2 regions of the Clostridium sp. MSTE9 genome follow, and region 2 is predicted to be linked to the other one. Evidence: riboswitches for the same ligand, from Rfam matches in the RefSeq annotation. Region 2 holds a riboswitch; the other holds the start of a gene.
What was found. A riboswitch is a leader RNA that binds a small molecule or an ion and turns the genes downstream of it on or off. The one in region 2 is predicted to bind thiamine pyrophosphate.
Positions count from the first base shown of each region.

Region 1 (8,346 bases), on a different contig from region 2:
CGCCCTTAAAATCGGCGTCGCTCATGTTGGCCGCGTAAATGACCAGCTTGTTCGTCAGCAAAGACACCGTAGCCAAAAGCTCCGCTTCTTCCTCGGTGCATTCCACGCTGCGTGCGGTATGGCCCGCGTCCAGCTCGGCGCGCACGCGCTCAAAGAACTCGCATTCCGTCTGGTATTTCTTGTCCGCCTTGAGCATCTTGCGGGTTTTGTCCAGCCGGCGGTCGAGCACCTCCATGTCAGAGAGGATCAGCTCCAGATTGATCGTCTCCACGTCGCGCGCGGGGTCTACGCTGCCGTCGACATGAATGATATCGTCGTCCTCAAAGCAGCGGACAACGTGAACGATCGCGTCCACCTCGCGGATATTCGCCAAAAACTGGTTGCCCAGGCCCTCCCCCTTAGAGGCGCCGCGCACCAGACCCGCAATATCGACAAACTCGATCGTGGCGGGGGTGTATTTTTCGGGGTGGTACATCTCGGCCAGCTTGTCCAGACGCTTGTCCGGCACGGCCACCACACCGACGTTCGGTTCTATAGTGCAAAAAGGATAGTTGGCGGACTGCGCCCCGGCGTTGGTAATGGCATTGAACAGCGTGCTCTTTCCAACGTTAGGCAGCCCGACGATTCCCAGCTTCATTTCACTCATCAACCTCTTTCTCTCGCATAAAACATTTAACTCTTATTATATTCTTTTTCCGCGATACGCGCAAGGCTCTTTCAGCCAATCAGCCCCAGCCGCTCCAGCAGCCACGCAAAAGCGTAGATCACCGGCTGATGCGCAATGTAAATCACCAGCGCCCAGCGGCCCATCTGCGAAAAGAACGGAACACGGCTGCGGTACATCCATTTCGGGGCCAATCCCGCGGCCACCGGCCTGCCCACCATGGTTCCCGCAAGAAACACAAAGCCCCAGGGCAAAAGCGGAAAATAATCCGACGATGAGAACGAGGAATCATAAAAGCCCAGCGGGAACAGCCACTTCACATGGTAAATCGCCTCCGGCAGAGGAATCACCGAAACCGGGCCGAACCCCAAATAACCCGACGGGATGGGCCGTGTGAAGAAATAAAGAACAAAGCACAGCAGAACCAGCAGCCACGAAAAGGGGATTTTTTTCTGATATTGTCCCAAAAGGCCGTACAGGATCATGCACACTGCCAGAAAATGCAGAATGCCGAACCAGATGGCATACTGGGGCGTGACGAGGACGGTGACAAGCGTAACCACAAGCGCGACCGCAAACAGCCGCAATCCCCGCCGCAGATTCGATCGCGAAAGCAGAGAAGAGATTCCCGAAATAAAAATAAACAGCGCCGCAAAAAATGGCTCCGCCGGGGTAAAAAAGCGGAATAGCACCATCATCCATGAAATCTGGTACAGAAAGGCAAAGGTGTAAAACGCGTGGTAAAAGACCATGCAGAACACGGCAAAACCGCGCAGCTCGTCCATCAGGTGAAGCCGGGGGCGCGTAGCTGCCGCCGGGGACTGTGTGCTTTCGTTCAAGTTGATTCCTCCCGCCGAATCCCAAAAGTGGTTGTCAATATACAAAATCTGCCGGATTTTTGCGGGAACATAAGCAAAATTACCGCTTCAAACCAGAGCCGTACCGTGTTATACTAGACTCAGGCAGATTTGCCCTGAATTGTCCGGTGCGTCAGTCCGCGCCGGTATCCAAAGATATCATTTTATTTTATTATATCGAAGGAAAGGAAGAATTACAATGAATGAACTGAAAATTGGACAGACGATTTCCCAGGATTATACCGTTACCTCCGCCGATCTGGCCTCCAAACTCGGCAGCGGCAGCGTAGACGTGCTTGCCACGCCCCGGCTGGTTGCGCTGATGGAAGGCGTTTGCGCCCGGATGCTGAACACCTATCTGCCGGAGGGGATCACCTCGGTAGGTTCCGAAGTGCATATCAAGCATCTGGCGCCCACGGTTGAGGGTGTTACCATCCACCTGACGGCAAAGCTGATCGAAAGCGACGGCCGCAAATTCACCTTTGAGGTAGAGGCATCTGACAATGTGGGCCTGATTTCTACCTGCACGCATGAGCGCGCCAGCATCAAGCGTGAGAATTATCTGAAAAGAGTAGCGGAACGCGCCAAGCAATAAACCTCTGACGAAAGGAACTCCCGATGAAACCTGTTTACCCCATCGTTTTATTTGATCTGGACGGCACCCTGACCGAATCCGGCCCGGGCATCCTGAGCTGTGTAAAGGAAACCATGCAGCGCCTGGGGGTGCCAGAGCCGCCGCCGGAGATTCTGCGCACCTTTATTGGCCCGCCGCTGTTTCAAAGCTTTTCGCAGACCTGCGGCCTGCCGGACGACGTGAGCGACCGGGCGGTGAAGCTGTACCGCAGCCTTTACGAAACCGATGGCCTTTACAAAAACTCGGTGTACCCGCATACCTTCGAGCTGCTTTCCGCTCTGCGGGGCGCGGGAGCAAAGCTCTGCATCGCCACCTCGAAGCCCCTGCCGCAGGCAAACCGCGTGGCAGAAATCTTTAAGCTGGCCCCGCTGGTAGATTTTGTCGCGGGCCCCGCCGGCAGCGAGGAGCGCGCCAGCTCAAAGGCAGAGCTGATCACCTCGTGCGTGGAGCGGTTCTCGGCCAAACCGCAGAACGCGGTGATGATCGGCGACACGAAGTTCGACGCCGAAGGCGCACGCCTGGCAGGCACGGATTTTATCGGGATGCTGCACGGCTACGGCACCCGCGAAGAGATGCAGGAGCAATTTTCCGGCGCGCGGTTCGCCGCGGATTTTATAGAGCTGGAACGCTTGCTCTTGACAAACTGAGCGGATACGGATATAGTGATATTGGAACTGAATACGGGGCGCTGCGTATACGCGGCTGAGATGAGGCGGATTGACGCCTATGTCCCTTTGACCTGATCTGGATAATGCCAGCGTAGGAAACTTTTGCAGCACAGCAAGACGCATTGTGGTATTACCCGCAATGCGTCTTTTTGCGTGCGGCATGTTTTTCAGGAAAGATCGCAGTTCACACTTTCGGTTTCCGCTACCGGAACAGCGGACGCGCCTGAAACGATCCTCCTTCACTGTTTTGATGGAAGATCCGGTATCAATCGGCGCGAGGAAGGATCTTTTATGAAAAAAAACAACACCATCATTCTGGTGGAATGTGCGCTGATGATCGCGCTCTCCACTGTTCTGAGCATGATCAAGGTATTCGAGCTGCCGCAGGGCGGTTCGATCACCCTGGCCAGCATGGCGCCCCTGGTACTGGTTTCTTACCGCCACGGGGTCAAATGGGGCCTCGGCACCGCTTTTGTTCACAGCCTGCTGCAGATGCTGCTGCAGTTCAACGCCCCGCCCGCAAAAACGCTTACCGCGTTCGCTTTGGTGGTACTGCTCGACTATGTGCTGGCCTTTACCGTGCTGGGCAGCGCGGCGTTCTGGGGCAAGCCGATCCGCAACCGTTCGGCCAGCATCGCATTCGGCGCGGCGATCGCCGTATTCCTGCGCTTTCTGTGCAGCTTTGCCTCCGGCATCCTGATCTGGGGCGAGTATGCGCCCGAGGGAACGCCTGTGTGGCTGTATTCTCTGATTTATAACGGAAGCTATATGCTGCCCGAACTCGTGATCACCTCTGTCGTCACCATCGCGCTGGTCAAGGTGCTCGACCGCACCGGAAACCGCTCCGCTCACGCGGCATAAGCGCTCTTACCAAAGGCCGGAGGGCTTGTTTGGAGAAGTCGCCAAAGTTGGGACAGACCTGTCAACAAATGCGGGGGCTTGTCATAAAATACATTAGGTGAGCCGAACGCCTTCTTCCATTTCATGTTCCTCCTATTTCAAATATAGTTCACCGTACAGAGGCAAAAAGGGGAAAACCGCAGTGCGGTTTTCCCTTCGTTTTTTGATACATATCAGCCGCCGAAACCTGTGTAAGGCAAGGCACATATCGCTTTCCCGGCAAGCCTGAGTTACAGGCCCAGCTCCTCGGGCTGCACCATGCCGGTCTGAATCGCACGGTCGCGCAGGAAAATATACAGCTCTGCAAGCGTTGCGTAATAATACGGCATAATCAGAGCCAAACCCAATGTAACCACAATATTCGTTAAGAATATGGGCGCAGAAGCCATCTCCAGAACGATCGACACAGCGATCGGGATTAAAAACCAGCCGATAAAGGAAAGGGACAGCACAAGGATCGCACCCTTTTCCCCATCGGTCATCAGGCGGCTGATCTGCCGTACCCGCCGGCCCGAAAGCCGGGGATTGTCAGACAGCAGAAACGGAACCATGATGTACTGCAGCGCCTTGTAAATGCCGGGGATAATCAGCAGCAGTGTCCACAGGCCGATGAACAGGTTGGTCACAAAGCTGGTGAGCACCACGTTGCCATACCCGTTCCGAAAGCCCAAAAACACATCGGAAAACTGCCCCGCGTCAAACCGGTTGCGTACAAAAAAGCCGTACACTCCCACAATCAGCGGAAAAAGAATAAAGATATTCAGCAGCAAGAAACCCAGATTATACCCCATGAACACGCCGGGCGCAACCTCAGGCACACCATTCTCCAGTCCGGAGATCCACTTATCGTTGACCTCACCGTAACCGGTAATCCATTCTATCAGCGAGGGTGCGATCATAATCACGGCAGAAACCAGGAATGCCATCCAATACTTTCCGCCCCGGATTGCCGCTTTCGCATTGCTCTTCACAATCTCTCTGCTCCACATTTTCTAGTAAGACCCCTTTCACTCTTTTCTGTATCATACGATACAGCCCTTGGCCACTATGCCTAAACGCGGCCACAGTGCCTATCATAAATTTTCCATTGAAAGGCAGGGCCAGCCTGTCAGCCCTTGCGCGCCCGGCGCTCTGCCATGCTTGAATTTTATGCTTCTGCCATTCGGCGGCGCCTAACACCGCCACAGCTTCCTTCCTTAAGATAGCAATCTTCTGTTTCCCTGGCGGCCAACCGCCGCTCTTTCATGGTATGATTCTTCTGCCCAAATTGCAACAATAAGGGATCAGGCGATCGGTGTTGTCCGACTCTGCCTGATCCCTTGTTACCGATACTGTACTGCGTTATTAATTAGATTGTTCTGCCCGGATTAATCGGCGTATTTGTCCTCTTCGCTCCAGGAATACATCTTGCGCAGCTCTTTACCAACGGATTCCAGCTGATGCTCGGACTCAATGCGGCGCATCGCGCCAAAGTGCGCACGGCCATTCTTATTCTCCGCGATCCATTTGCCAGCAAAGGTGCCGTCCTGAATCTCAGAAAGGATCTGTTTCATTTCTTTCTTCGTGTCGTCCGTAATCAGGCGCTTGCCGGATTCGTAATCGCCGAACTCCGCGGTATCAGAAATGGAGTATCTCATCAGCTCAAAACCGCCCTTGTAGATCAGATCGACGATCAGCTTCATCTCGTGAATGCACTCAAAGTATGCGTTTTCAGGAGCATAGCCCGCTTCTACCAGCGTTTCAAAGCCGGCCTTCATCAGAGCGCAGACGCCGCCGCACAGAACCACCTGCTCGCCGAACAGGTCTGTTTCAGTTTCCACACGGAAGGTGGTCTCCATCACAGCCGCACGCGCGCCGCCGATGCCCGCACCGTAAGCCAATGCTACATCAAGCGCATGGCCGGTGTAATCCTGCTCAACCGCTACGAGGCAGGGAACACCCTTGCCCTCCTGGAATTCGCTGCGAACGGTGTGTCCGGGGCCCTTCGGGGCGATCATGAACACATCCACAAACTTGGGGGGCTTGATCTGACCAAAATGAATGTTGAAGCCATGGGCAAACGCAATGGCCTTGCCATCGGTCAGGTTCGGCTCAATGTCCTTCTTGTACATCTCTGCCTGACGCTCATCGGGGATCAGAATCATGATAATGTCAGCAGCCTTGGTAGCCTCCGGTACGGTTAGAACCTTCAGGCCCGCCTTCTTTGCGCGCTCTGCGCTCTTGCTGCCCTCATAAAGGCCTACTACAACATCGACTCCACTGTCATGCAGGTTCAAAGCATGGGCATGGCCCTGGCTGCCATAGCCAATAATCGCTACGGTTTTCCCCTTGAGTACGTTGATATCGCAATCGGCTTCATAATAAATCTTCGGCATAACATGTTCCTCCTTCAGCAGGTATAAAATTTATAAGACAGAGTTCAAGTTTCGTTTGCCAAGTCCGCTCAAACGCTCTGTTTTCTGGTTACCTGGGGCCCCTGCTCCAGTGCGACTGTGCCCGTGCGGGCGATTTCCTTAATACCGTAGGGCTTCAGCAGCGTCAGCATGGTTTCTATTTTTTCAGCGGTATCCGCAAACTGAATCGTCAGCGAAGTAAGGGATACATCCACCACGCGCGCGTGGAACAGCTCCGCAATCTGAATGATTTCGGGGCGGTACTGCGGCGTGCAGCTCACTTTAATCAGCGCCAGCTCGCAGCTGATGAACGGGCCGGTGTCGTCGAGGCGCTTGACCTTAATGACGGGGATCAGCTTGTTGAGCTGCTTTTCCACCTGTTCCATCACATATTCGTCGCCGTTGACGACGATCGTCATGCGGGAAATGGCGGGGTCCTCCGTCACGCCCACGGCCAGGCTGTCAATGTTGAACGCGCGGCGGGAAAACAGGCCTGAAACCTTAGACAGAACGCCGGGCTGGTTCTCTACCAGAACTGAGAGAGTATATTTCATTTCGGCTCCCTCCCTTTCAAATCGACGGCAAGGTCGGATCAACCTTGCAGACAAGCAGATACGGCTTATTGGATGCCAGCATTTTCCTGGCCAGCTCTTCCGCCTCGGGATTGTTCTCCGCCTGAGCGGATTCGATTCCGTAGGCCCTGGCCAGCGCCACGAAATCGGGGTTACCGTGCAGCTCGGTGGCCATATGCCTTCCCCCGTACTGCTTATCCTGAATCTCGCGCACCATGCCAAGGTGCTCGTTGACCATAACGATGATCTTGACGCCAACGCCGCTCTGCATGATCGTGCCGAGCTCGCACATCGACATCTGGAACGAGCCGTCACCGCAAACCGCCACAACCTGACGGCGGGGCTTTGCCAGCTTTGCGCCGATAGCCGCCGGGATCGAATACCCCATGGTGCCGAGGCCGCCGGACGTTAAAAAGCGCCCTTCCTTTACATTGAAGTTGTTGACGGACCAGATTTGGTTCTGGCCAACATCCGCAACCAGAATCGCGTCGTCTTTCATCATCGAAGAGAGCATGCGCATGAATGAGCGCGGCTCCACATAATCCTGAGAAGGCTCCCCATGCGGTACATCCGCCTGCCGCAGCTCCTGAACCCGGTTCAGCCACTCCTGCGGCGCCGCGTTGCTCACCTTATCTGCCAGGCTGTTCAGCACAAGGCGGATATCTCCAACGATCGGGATATGCGCGGTAATATTCTTGCCGATCTCCGCGGGATCCACATCAATGTGGATGATCTGCGACTTGCTGCCCAGCATTTCGGGGGCGATAATCGCGCGGTCGCCCACTCTGGCGCCGCAGAGAATGACCACATCGGCAGAGAGCAGCGCCTGATTGGCGCTTTTCTTGCCGTGCGAGCCGACCATTCCCAGGTAAGAATCGCTGTCCAGCGGAACCACGCCGATGCCCATCATGGTAGAAACCACAGGGATTCCCGTTTTCTCCACCAGGCCCATCAGCTCTTTTCTGGCGCCCGCCAGCACCACGCCGCCGCCGCAGCAAATCAGCGGCCTCTGCGCTCCGGCAAGCGCCTCGACAGCGCGCTTGATCTGCAGGGCATGTCCCTGCGTGCGGGGCTTATATCCGATAATATCCGCGTGCTGCGGGTATTTGAACTCTTTGATCTGGTTTTGCTGCACGTCTACCGGCACATCGATCAACACCGGGCCCGGGCGGCCTGTGGAAGCAATATGGAACGCCTCCTTAAACACGCGCGGCAGATCGGCAGTGTCCTTTACCAAATAGCTGTGCTTCGTGAACGGCTCGCAGGCGCCGGTAATATCGGCCTCCTGAAACACATCACGGCCGAGCAGCTCGGAACGAACCTGCCCGGTGATGGCGATCAGAGGCACCGAATCCATATAGGCGGTCGCGATGCCCGTAATCAGGTTCGTCGCACCGGGGCCGGAGGTAGCGATACACACCCCGGGCTTTCCGCTCGAACGCGCATAGCCGCTTGCCGCATGACCGGCGTTTTGCTCCTGCCGAACCAGAACGTGCTGGATGGAGGACTGTGATAGCTGATCATAAAAAGGACAGATCGCCGCGCCCGGATAGCCGAACGTTAGGACGACCCCTTCCTGCTCCAGGCATTTCACCATGATTTCCGCTCCGCTGATCATCGTACTCCACCTTCCCACTTGTAATATTGATTTGATACGG
Region 1 is NZ_AKFU01000001.1:18,213-26,558, reverse strand. Features, by position in the region: gene ychF (redox-regulated ATPase YchF) at 1-637, opposite strand, end outside; gene HMPREF1141_RS00130 (heparan-alpha-glucosaminide N-acetyltransferase domain-containing protein) at 718-1,503, opposite strand; gene HMPREF1141_RS00125 (thioesterase family protein) at 1,721-2,116, shown strand; gene HMPREF1141_RS00120 (HAD hydrolase-like protein) at 2,140-2,802, shown strand; TPP riboswitch at 2,827-2,938, shown strand; gene thiT (energy-coupled thiamine transporter ThiT) at 3,115-3,684, shown strand; gene HMPREF1141_RS00110 (DUF975 family protein) at 3,954-4,712, opposite strand; gene ilvC (ketol-acid reductoisomerase) at 5,091-6,098, opposite strand; gene ilvN (acetolactate synthase small subunit) at 6,167-6,670, opposite strand; gene ilvB (biosynthetic-type acetolactate synthase large subunit) at 6,687-8,306, opposite strand.
Region 1: it holds a riboswitch for thiamine pyrophosphate, as region 2 does, so the genes downstream of both, thiT (energy-coupled thiamine transporter ThiT) here and thiD (bifunctional hydroxymethylpyrimidine kinase/phosphomethylpyrimidine kinase) in region 2, are expected to answer to the same signal.

Region 2 (8,346 bases):
ATACGTGCCGGCAATGCTGCAAAAGCATCTGTGTGAAATCTGCGTCCCGGTGTGAGCGCATCTTTCCTCACAAATCATCCATCAGCAGACCCGTCCGCAGCTTTTTTGCGGACGGGTCTGCTGTATTTCTTTCGAAGTATGTTTACTCCCGGCAAGCGGGTTTCTGCTGCTCCAGCAGGTCTTTCAGGCTGCGGGCCGCGGCAGCGATATCCTGGGCAGCGATGATTGCCGAAACAACAGCAACACCGTCTATACCGCTCCCCCGGAACAAGGGAATGGTCTTTGCGTTGATGCCGCCGATCACAACAATTGGAATACTCACGGCGGAACGGATTTTTCTCAGTTCTTCCATGGAGACGAGCTGTGCGTCCGTCTTGGTGCCGGTGGCAAACATGGCGCCGACGCCAAGATAGTCCGCACCGTCGCGTTCGGCCTGAAGAGCCTCCTCCACTGTGGAGACAGAAACGCCGAGAAGCTTATCCTCCCCGAGGATGGCGCGAACCGTTTTCGCGGGCAAGTCCTCCTGCCCGACATGGACCCCCGCGGCGTCTACGGCAAGGGCAATGTCCACCCTGTCGTTAATAATGAGGGGTATCCCCTTTGCATCGGTCATCCGCTTCACACCGAGTGCCGTGCGGTAAAAGTCGAGAGAAGAAGCATCCTTTTCGCGCAGCTGCACCAGCGTGATCCCTCCTTTTATCGCCTGTTCCACAGCCTGCTCGAGCGTCGTCGTGCTCATCAGATCGCGGTCGGTAACCAGGTACAAGCTGAGATCAAAATCAGGCTTCATCGAGCTTCGCCCTCTCTTCCAGAATTTCGGCGCTCATGCGGCTGACTGCATCGACCAGCGCAACGCGAAAACTGCCGCTGCCGAGCTCTTTCGCCCGCTCAACCGCGAGCTCCCCCGCGATGCTCATGCAGAGGATTCCTCCCGCGGCGGCGGAGAGGAAATCGTCTGTGGCGCCGCAGAACGAACCGACGAGAGAGCTGCACATGCAGCCGGTTCCCGTCACGCCGGAAAGCGCCGGAACGCCGTTCTTCAAATACAGCGTGCGGGTTCCGTCCGTTACAATGTCGATGGCGCCGGTTACTGCCGTAACGCAGCCAAGGCGCTTCGATACCTCCTGTGCGGTATCGCGCGCGGCCTGCAGTCCACCGCGGCTGTCCTCCTCCGAGACATCCACGCCCTTTGTCCGGGAGTCAAGACCGGCCACAAACCGGACTTCGGAGAGATTCCCGCGCAGCACGCTGATCTTCACTTCTTCCAGAATCCGTCTGGTCGTTCGGTTGCGCAGCTCGGAGGCCCCCGCGCCGACCGGATCAAACACAACGGGGATTCGAGTTTTATTTGCCTGTTTCCCAGCCGCAAGCATCGACTCGATCGTTCTTTCATTCAGCGTGCCGATATTCAGCACCAGCGCGGAGGAAATCGCGGTGATATCCGCCGCTTCGCCGATATCGTCGGCCATGATGGGCGAGGCCCCAATCGCCAGCGTGATGTTGGCGCAGTCATTGACGGTAACATAATTGGTAATGTGGTGAACCAGAGGCTTTTTCGAGCGAACTTTTTCTAAAATTCCGCCGATTTGCTCTAGCCATTTTTTTTGAGTCATGCCATCTCTCCCCTTTCGTTTATTTGCGCTCGGGCATCAGTTCGACGTCGAGCCCTTCGAGAATCCGGTTCATGGTGCGTACGGCGCACATTTTCCCGCACATGGAGCAGCTGTGCTGATCCTCCGGCGGAACACTTTCAAAGTATGTTCTTGCCTTTTCCCCGTCGAGCGCGAGCGCAAAGGTTTCTTCCCAGTCCAGCCGCCTTCTGGCTTCGCTGATGCGGTAATCCGCCTCGCGCGCATGTTTGATTCCTTTGGCGATATCCGCCGCGTGGGCCGCGATTTTTGACGCAATGATCCCCTCCTTCACGTCGGACAGATCGGGCAGGCGCAGGTGTTCTGCAGGAGTGACATAGCAGAGGAAATCCGCTCCGTTTGCTGCAGCAATCGCCCCGCCGATCGCGGAGGTGATATGGTCGTACCCGGGGGCAATATCCGTGACCAGAGGTCCAAGCACATAAAACGGCGCGCCGTGACACAGCCGCTTTTCGAGCTTCATATTGGCGGCAATTTCATCCATCGCCATGTGGCCGGGGCCCTCCACCAGAACCTGTACGCCGCGCTCCCATGCGCGCTTGGTCAGATTCCCAAGCTCCGTCAACTCGGCGATCTGAGAGGCGTCTGTCGCGTCCGCAATGCTGCCAGGGCGCAGGGCGTCGCCAAGGCTGATCGTGACGTCGAATTCGTGCAGAATTTCGAGCAGCTCGTCGTAATGCTCGTAGAACGGGTTTTCGTTCCCGGTCATCTTCATCCACGCGAACAGCAACGAGCCGCCGCGCGAAACGATGTTCATCTGACGCCGCTCCCGCATGAAAATCTCTACGGCGCGGCGATTGAGCCCGGCGTGAATCGTCATGAAATCCACACCCTCTTCCGCGTGGGCGCGCACCACCTTCAGAAAATCCTGCGCCGTAATCTCTTTTAAATCCTTTTCCAGATACCCCACCGCATCGTAAACCGGTACGGTACCGATCATGGCGGGAGAGGTTTCGATCAGCTTTTGCCGGAAGGTATGCGTCTTGCCGTAGTTGCTCAAATCCATGATGGCTTCGGCCCCGAAGCGCTCGGCAAGGCGAACCTTTTCCATCTCGACCCGGTAATCCACACAGTCGCCGGAAACACCGAGGTTTACGTTGATTTTCGTGCGGAGCCCCTTCCCCACGCCGTGCGGATGAAGCACCGTATGCCGCACATTGGCCGGGATGACGACCTGTCCGCCGGCCACCAGCTCCAGCAGCTCCTGCTCCGCGATAGCTTCTTCCTGCGCTACCTGACGCAGTTCTTTTGTGACAATCCCTTTACGGGCAGCGTCCATCTGTGTTTGAAATTCCATTCATTTGCCCTCTCTTTCCTGTAATCCGTTCTGATAAAGATCGTAAAAATGATGCGTGGGGCCGCAGCCCTTACCAATCGCGAGCGAATGACGGATCGCGGTGGTAACGTACGCCTTTGCTTTGCGCACCGCTTCCTCCATGGAACAGCCCAGCGCCAGATTGCAGGCGATGGCAGAGGAATACGTACAGCCCGTGCCGTGTGTGTTTTTGGTCTGGATTCGCGTTTCGCTGAACCGGTAAAAGCGCTCGCCGTCGAACAGGATATCCAGCGCATCGCCGTCGGCGTGGCCGCCTTTTACCAGAACCCCCCTCGCCCCCATGGCGTGGATTTTCTTCGCAGCGCGCTCCATATCCTCCGGCGAGTGAATTGCAAGGCCGGTAATGGTCTCCGCCTCGGGAATATTGGGAGTGAGCAGATCGGCCAGCGGCACGATTTCGTGGATCAGCGTATCCATCGAATCCGGCTGCATCAGGGGGCAGCCGTTTTTGGCCAGCATCACGGGGTCGATCACCACATTGTTCGGGCGGTATTCGCGCAGCTTTTCCGCCACAGCCAGCATGCAGTCGGATTTGGAAAGCATACCGACTTTCACCGCGTCTGTGCCGATGTCCTGAAACACGGCGTCGATCTGCTGTTTGATCATGTCGGGAGAGATGTCCTGCACACCGAGAACTTCGCACGTGTTTTCCGCCACCACGGAGACAATCACGCTCATGCCGAAGGTGCCGTGCGCCGCAAAGGTTTTCAGATCGGCCTGAATTCCCGCGCCGCCGCTGCAATCCGAACCGGCTATGGTCAAAAGCTTTTTCATATGGGTCACCTTTCTTTCCTCAAAACAAAAAGGATGCCGCCGACCATGGCAAGCATCCTTTCGATCGATGTTTTGCTTCCCTACGCCAGTGTTAACTAACAGGTTCAAAGGGTCAGGTTTTAACCTTCTCAACTCCATAGAGTCCCCCCGCAACAGATTCAGTTGTTAAATAAAAAAGTGCTTTCCCTTATGAGGAAAGCACCGATTCATTCGTTCTGCATTTGCTTCCCTGCGCCAGTGTTAACTGACAGGTTCAAAGGGTCAGGTTTTAACCTTCTCAACTCCGTAGAGTCCCCCCGCAATCTATTCGATTACTCATAACTTAGCACGTATTTTCTTTTGTGTCAATACCGAACGAAAAAACACGTTTTGAGATTGGCCTTGTCAGAGCGGTACTCCGGCCGAGGACGCTGCACCATTGCCCAAACCCGATTGCCGTGGTAAACTGAGCTTATTAGAAGCGGAAATTCTGAACCTATACGCAGAGAAATTGGGATTTAGAAAGGGAAAACCGGATGAATATCATAAAAATTGAGGGAATATCAGAATCATATCCTGAACGGATAGATGGTACCCTAGAGTGGTATGCTTGCCAAGAGAGCAAAGATTACTTTTGTGATTTATATGAAGCTGAAGCAATTGTGAAATCGGGAAAAATATTTTCTGGAATGACCTGCCATTTGATTCATTATCCAGAGGGAACGGTTTACAGTCCATTCGAATTGAAAGAAAACGTCTATATCGAGCAGCCGGTTTGGGATGAAGGAAAGCTATCCTTTTTAGGAGTAGATTTTTTCAAACAGAAAATACAGCTGTATCGCTATTTTCCGGAGAATCAGGAACTTGAAATGATCAAAGAACTGCCGTTGGGAATTGTAGAAAATTGTTACAATCTTGCATTAAAAGTCTCGCCCCTTATGCTTTGTCGAGATGCAAACAATAAGATTTTTGAAATTGTCTGGCCAGAAAATAAAAGAATAGAGATAGGACAAACCGAGGATTTATTGTTCCGCGATGGAGAAGACTTATATTTTTCCGAATGGTATGAAGACCCGGAATACCATGAAAATGTAATCATCAGAGATCTGTCTACTGGAAAGATAAAGGAAAAACATTCCGGCTATCTCATTAAGCTGCCCAACGGAGTGTATTGGAAGATTTCATTATAATTTCCAATTTGAAAGGAGGGGATTCGATGCAGTACGGCCCGAATCCTGATGCGATCTACCCCAACGAAGCGATCAAAAGTGTCTGCTTTATTAAGAATGTCATCACCCGTCCCAATATTCTTGTGGGCGACTATACCTACTACGACGACATCCACGGCCCGGAGCGCTTTGAGGAGCACGTCACCCATCATTATGAGTTTCTGGGCGACAAGCTCATCATCGGAAAATTCTGTGCCATCGCCAAGGGCATCGAGTTTGTCATGAATGGCGCCAACCACCGGATGTGCAGCGTTACCACCTATCCATTCAACATCATGGGCAGCGGCTGGGAAAAATCCATGCCCTCTTTGGATGACCTTCCTTTTAAGGGCGACACCATAGTGGGCAACGATGTATGGATCGGACAGAATGTTACGGTGATGCCCGGCGTCCATATCGGTGACGGCGCCATCATTGCCGCAAATTCTGTGGTGGCGAAAGACATCCCCGCCTACTGCATTGCCGGGGGAAATCCCTGCAAGGTTATCAGAAAGCGTTTCGATGACGATCTGACCGAATACCTGCTGCAATTGCAGTGGTGGAACTGGCCCGCCGAAAAGATCTTTGAACATCTGGACATTCTGTGCAGCGCGGATTTGGAGAAAATCCGGACAATAGAAAAGCAGTGAACAGACGGAAAATACACAAAAGCGGAATTGACAGAGGCGCACAGAACCATATCTTCCATCATCCACAAATGCGAAAAAGCACGGGAAAAATTCTCGAACGGTACCTTTCATCACACGCTCCTAAAGAACAGAAGAAAAGAGATGTATATGTCCAAAGCCTTGATTGAAGAAGCTCTCGGCATCGAGGAGTGAAGTCCGATACGATAGCCATCCTGAAAAAGGCAGAGCGAATATACCGCCCTGAATCCGGAAATCATTACTGACAATCCAGGATACCGATTGCGGCAGAATTGCAGCGGAAAATTTTGATTAGGAGATGTCAATATGAAAAATGAAAAACGGGAATTGTCGCTCGAGCAGCGTGAGGAGCTGCTCAAAACCTTAAAGGCCCGCTTTGAGAAAAACAGGAATCGGCATCCGGGTATTGAATGGGATGAAATACAGGCAAAATTGGAAGCCAACGCGGAAAAGCTGTGGTCGCTGAACGAAATGGAAAAAACCAGCGGCGAACCGGATGTTGTGGGGTTCGATCGTTCTACGGGCGAATATCTTTTTTATGATTGTGCGGCGGAAAGCCCAAAGGGCCGCAGAAGCGTCTGCTATGACCGCAAAGGGCTCGAATCGAGGAAAGAACACAGGCCGGAGAATACCGCGGTTGATATGGCGGCTGCTATGGGCATTGAGTTACTGACGGAAGAACAATACCGGGAACTGCAGAAACTGGGAAGCTTTGATACCAAAACGTCAAGCTGGGTGAGAACTCCCTCCGATATCCGGAAATTGGGCGGGGCCCTCTTTTGCGACCGCCGCTACGATACCGTCTTCGTATACCACAACGGGGCGGAATCTTACTATGCCGCCCGGGGCTTTCGAGGCATGCTGAGGGTCTGAATTTGATAAGGATACAAAGGAACGGAGAAGTATAAAAGTATTGTTGACAAAATACTCAGCAAAATAGAAATTTACAGGGGAAGTATATGACATATGAAAAGATGAAGGCCGTACTCCAAGATTACAATTGGGATAATGGGTTTGATGTACCGAAACAAATGCTCCTGGATGAGAATTGCGATTTGGCTTTGGCATTAGAGGTTTTCTATCTTGGGGATGGCTTTGGATACTTTCAGACCTTTGCCCACAATATTGGCGGCACAAAGGAATGGTTTTGCTTTATCAGTGACCTGTATGATGATATTGATAACGGGAAATACAAGAAGTCAGAACACCACTATACAATTCCGCTGTCACAGGTACAACGTTATCAGCTTAGAAAAAACATCCCGGAAGTATTTTTGACAGACATATAAATCCCGGTTTAAGGAGGGCAAAATGATCATTCGTCAAGAACAAAAAAGTGATTCTGAAAAAGTGTATCAGGTGGTTCAGAAAGCGTTTGAGAAAGCGGAACGTTGCGACGGCAACGAGCAGGATTTGGTTGTTGCGCTGCGAAAAAGCGCGGCATACGTACCGGAGCTCTCTTTGGTCGCCGAAGAAAACGGTGAGGTTGTTGCGCATATTCTATTTACCAAAATCCGCATAGGCGATCAAACGGAACTGGCTTTGGCGCCGCTTTCCGTTTTGCCGGAATATCAGCGCCAGGGGATCGGAACAGCACTCATGGCTCGTGGGCATCAAATTGCCGCTCAGATGGGCTACGGATTTTCGGTAGTTCTGGGCAGCGAAGAGTATTATCCGAAAGCAGGATATGTACCGGCAGAACAATACGGCATCCAGGCGCCGTTTGATGTTCCAAGTAAGAATTATATGGCGCTTGACCTGCAGGGTAAGCCGCGTAAACTGAACGGTACCGTGGCGTATGCCAGGGAATTTTTTGAGGTATAGCGAGAAAATGGTGAGCGTATTGACCCAAGGCACAAAGAGTTGACAGTAGGAACAGAGACAATAAAATATGATCAAAGGGGGAATCATCTTGAAAACGATCGGACTGATTGGCGGGATGAGCTGGGAAAGCACGGTTACTTATTATCAGGTCATCAATGAAATCGTAAACCAAGAGTTGGGCGGACTGCATTCCGCAAAAATCCTGCTGTACAGTGTGGATTTTGCAGAAATCGAAAAGTGCCAGGCGGACGGTGATTGGGATAAAAGCGCGGATATTCTCTCTGCGGCGGCCCGGAACCTGGAAAAAGCCGGAGCAGACTTTATTGTGATCTGCACCAATACCATGCACAAGGTAGCGCCCCAGGTTCAAAGCAAAATCGGCATCCCGATCCTACATATCGCCGAAGCGACAGCGGATGAATTAAAGCGCTGCAACATTACAACGGTCGCATTGCTTGGAACCAAATATACCATGACACAGGATTTTTATAAGGAAAAGCTGACGCGTGCGGGAATTACTGTTCTGATCCCGGATGAACAGGAAATTGAAACGGTAAACAATATCATTTATAAGGAATTATGTTTGGGGATCATTTCGGAAATTTCAAAGGAAAAGTATCGGGATATCATCAGGGCTCTTGCCAGGCGCGGCGCTGAAGGAGTTATTCTCGGCTGTACGGAAATCGGGATGCTGATTCGGCAGCAGGATACCGACCTGCCTGTTTTTGATACGACCAGAATTCACGCGTCAAAAGCCGCCATGCTGTCCATCGAAAGATAATTTTTTCAATTTCTCAGCGGGGCTTATGGCCCTCTGCACAGAAAAAGCCTGCCAACAGCACAAGACCGTTGGCGGGCTTTTGGAATGCAAAGAAAAATCAGAATTCGGGCAGAGTAATGATAATTTC
Region 2 is NZ_AKFU01000046.1:27,525-35,870, reverse strand. Features, by position in the region: gene HMPREF1141_RS13710 (GyrI-like domain-containing protein) at 1-55, shown strand, start outside; gene thiE (thiamine phosphate synthase) at 143-790, opposite strand; gene thiM (hydroxyethylthiazole kinase) at 780-1,613, opposite strand; gene thiC (phosphomethylpyrimidine synthase ThiC) at 1,633-2,946, opposite strand; gene thiD (bifunctional hydroxymethylpyrimidine kinase/phosphomethylpyrimidine kinase) at 2,947-3,759, opposite strand; TPP riboswitch at 3,819-3,918, opposite strand; TPP riboswitch at 3,968-4,067, opposite strand; gene HMPREF1141_RS13685 (hypothetical protein) at 4,275-4,928, shown strand; gene HMPREF1141_RS13680 (Vat family streptogramin A O-acetyltransferase) at 4,955-5,596, shown strand; gene HMPREF1141_RS13675 (DUF4256 domain-containing protein) at 5,921-6,487, shown strand; gene HMPREF1141_RS13670 (DUF4274 domain-containing protein) at 6,574-6,903, shown strand; gene HMPREF1141_RS13665 (N-acetyltransferase) at 6,926-7,438, shown strand; gene HMPREF1141_RS13660 (aspartate/glutamate racemase family protein) at 7,527-8,219, shown strand; gene HMPREF1141_RS13655 (hypothetical protein) at 8,317-8,346, opposite strand, start outside.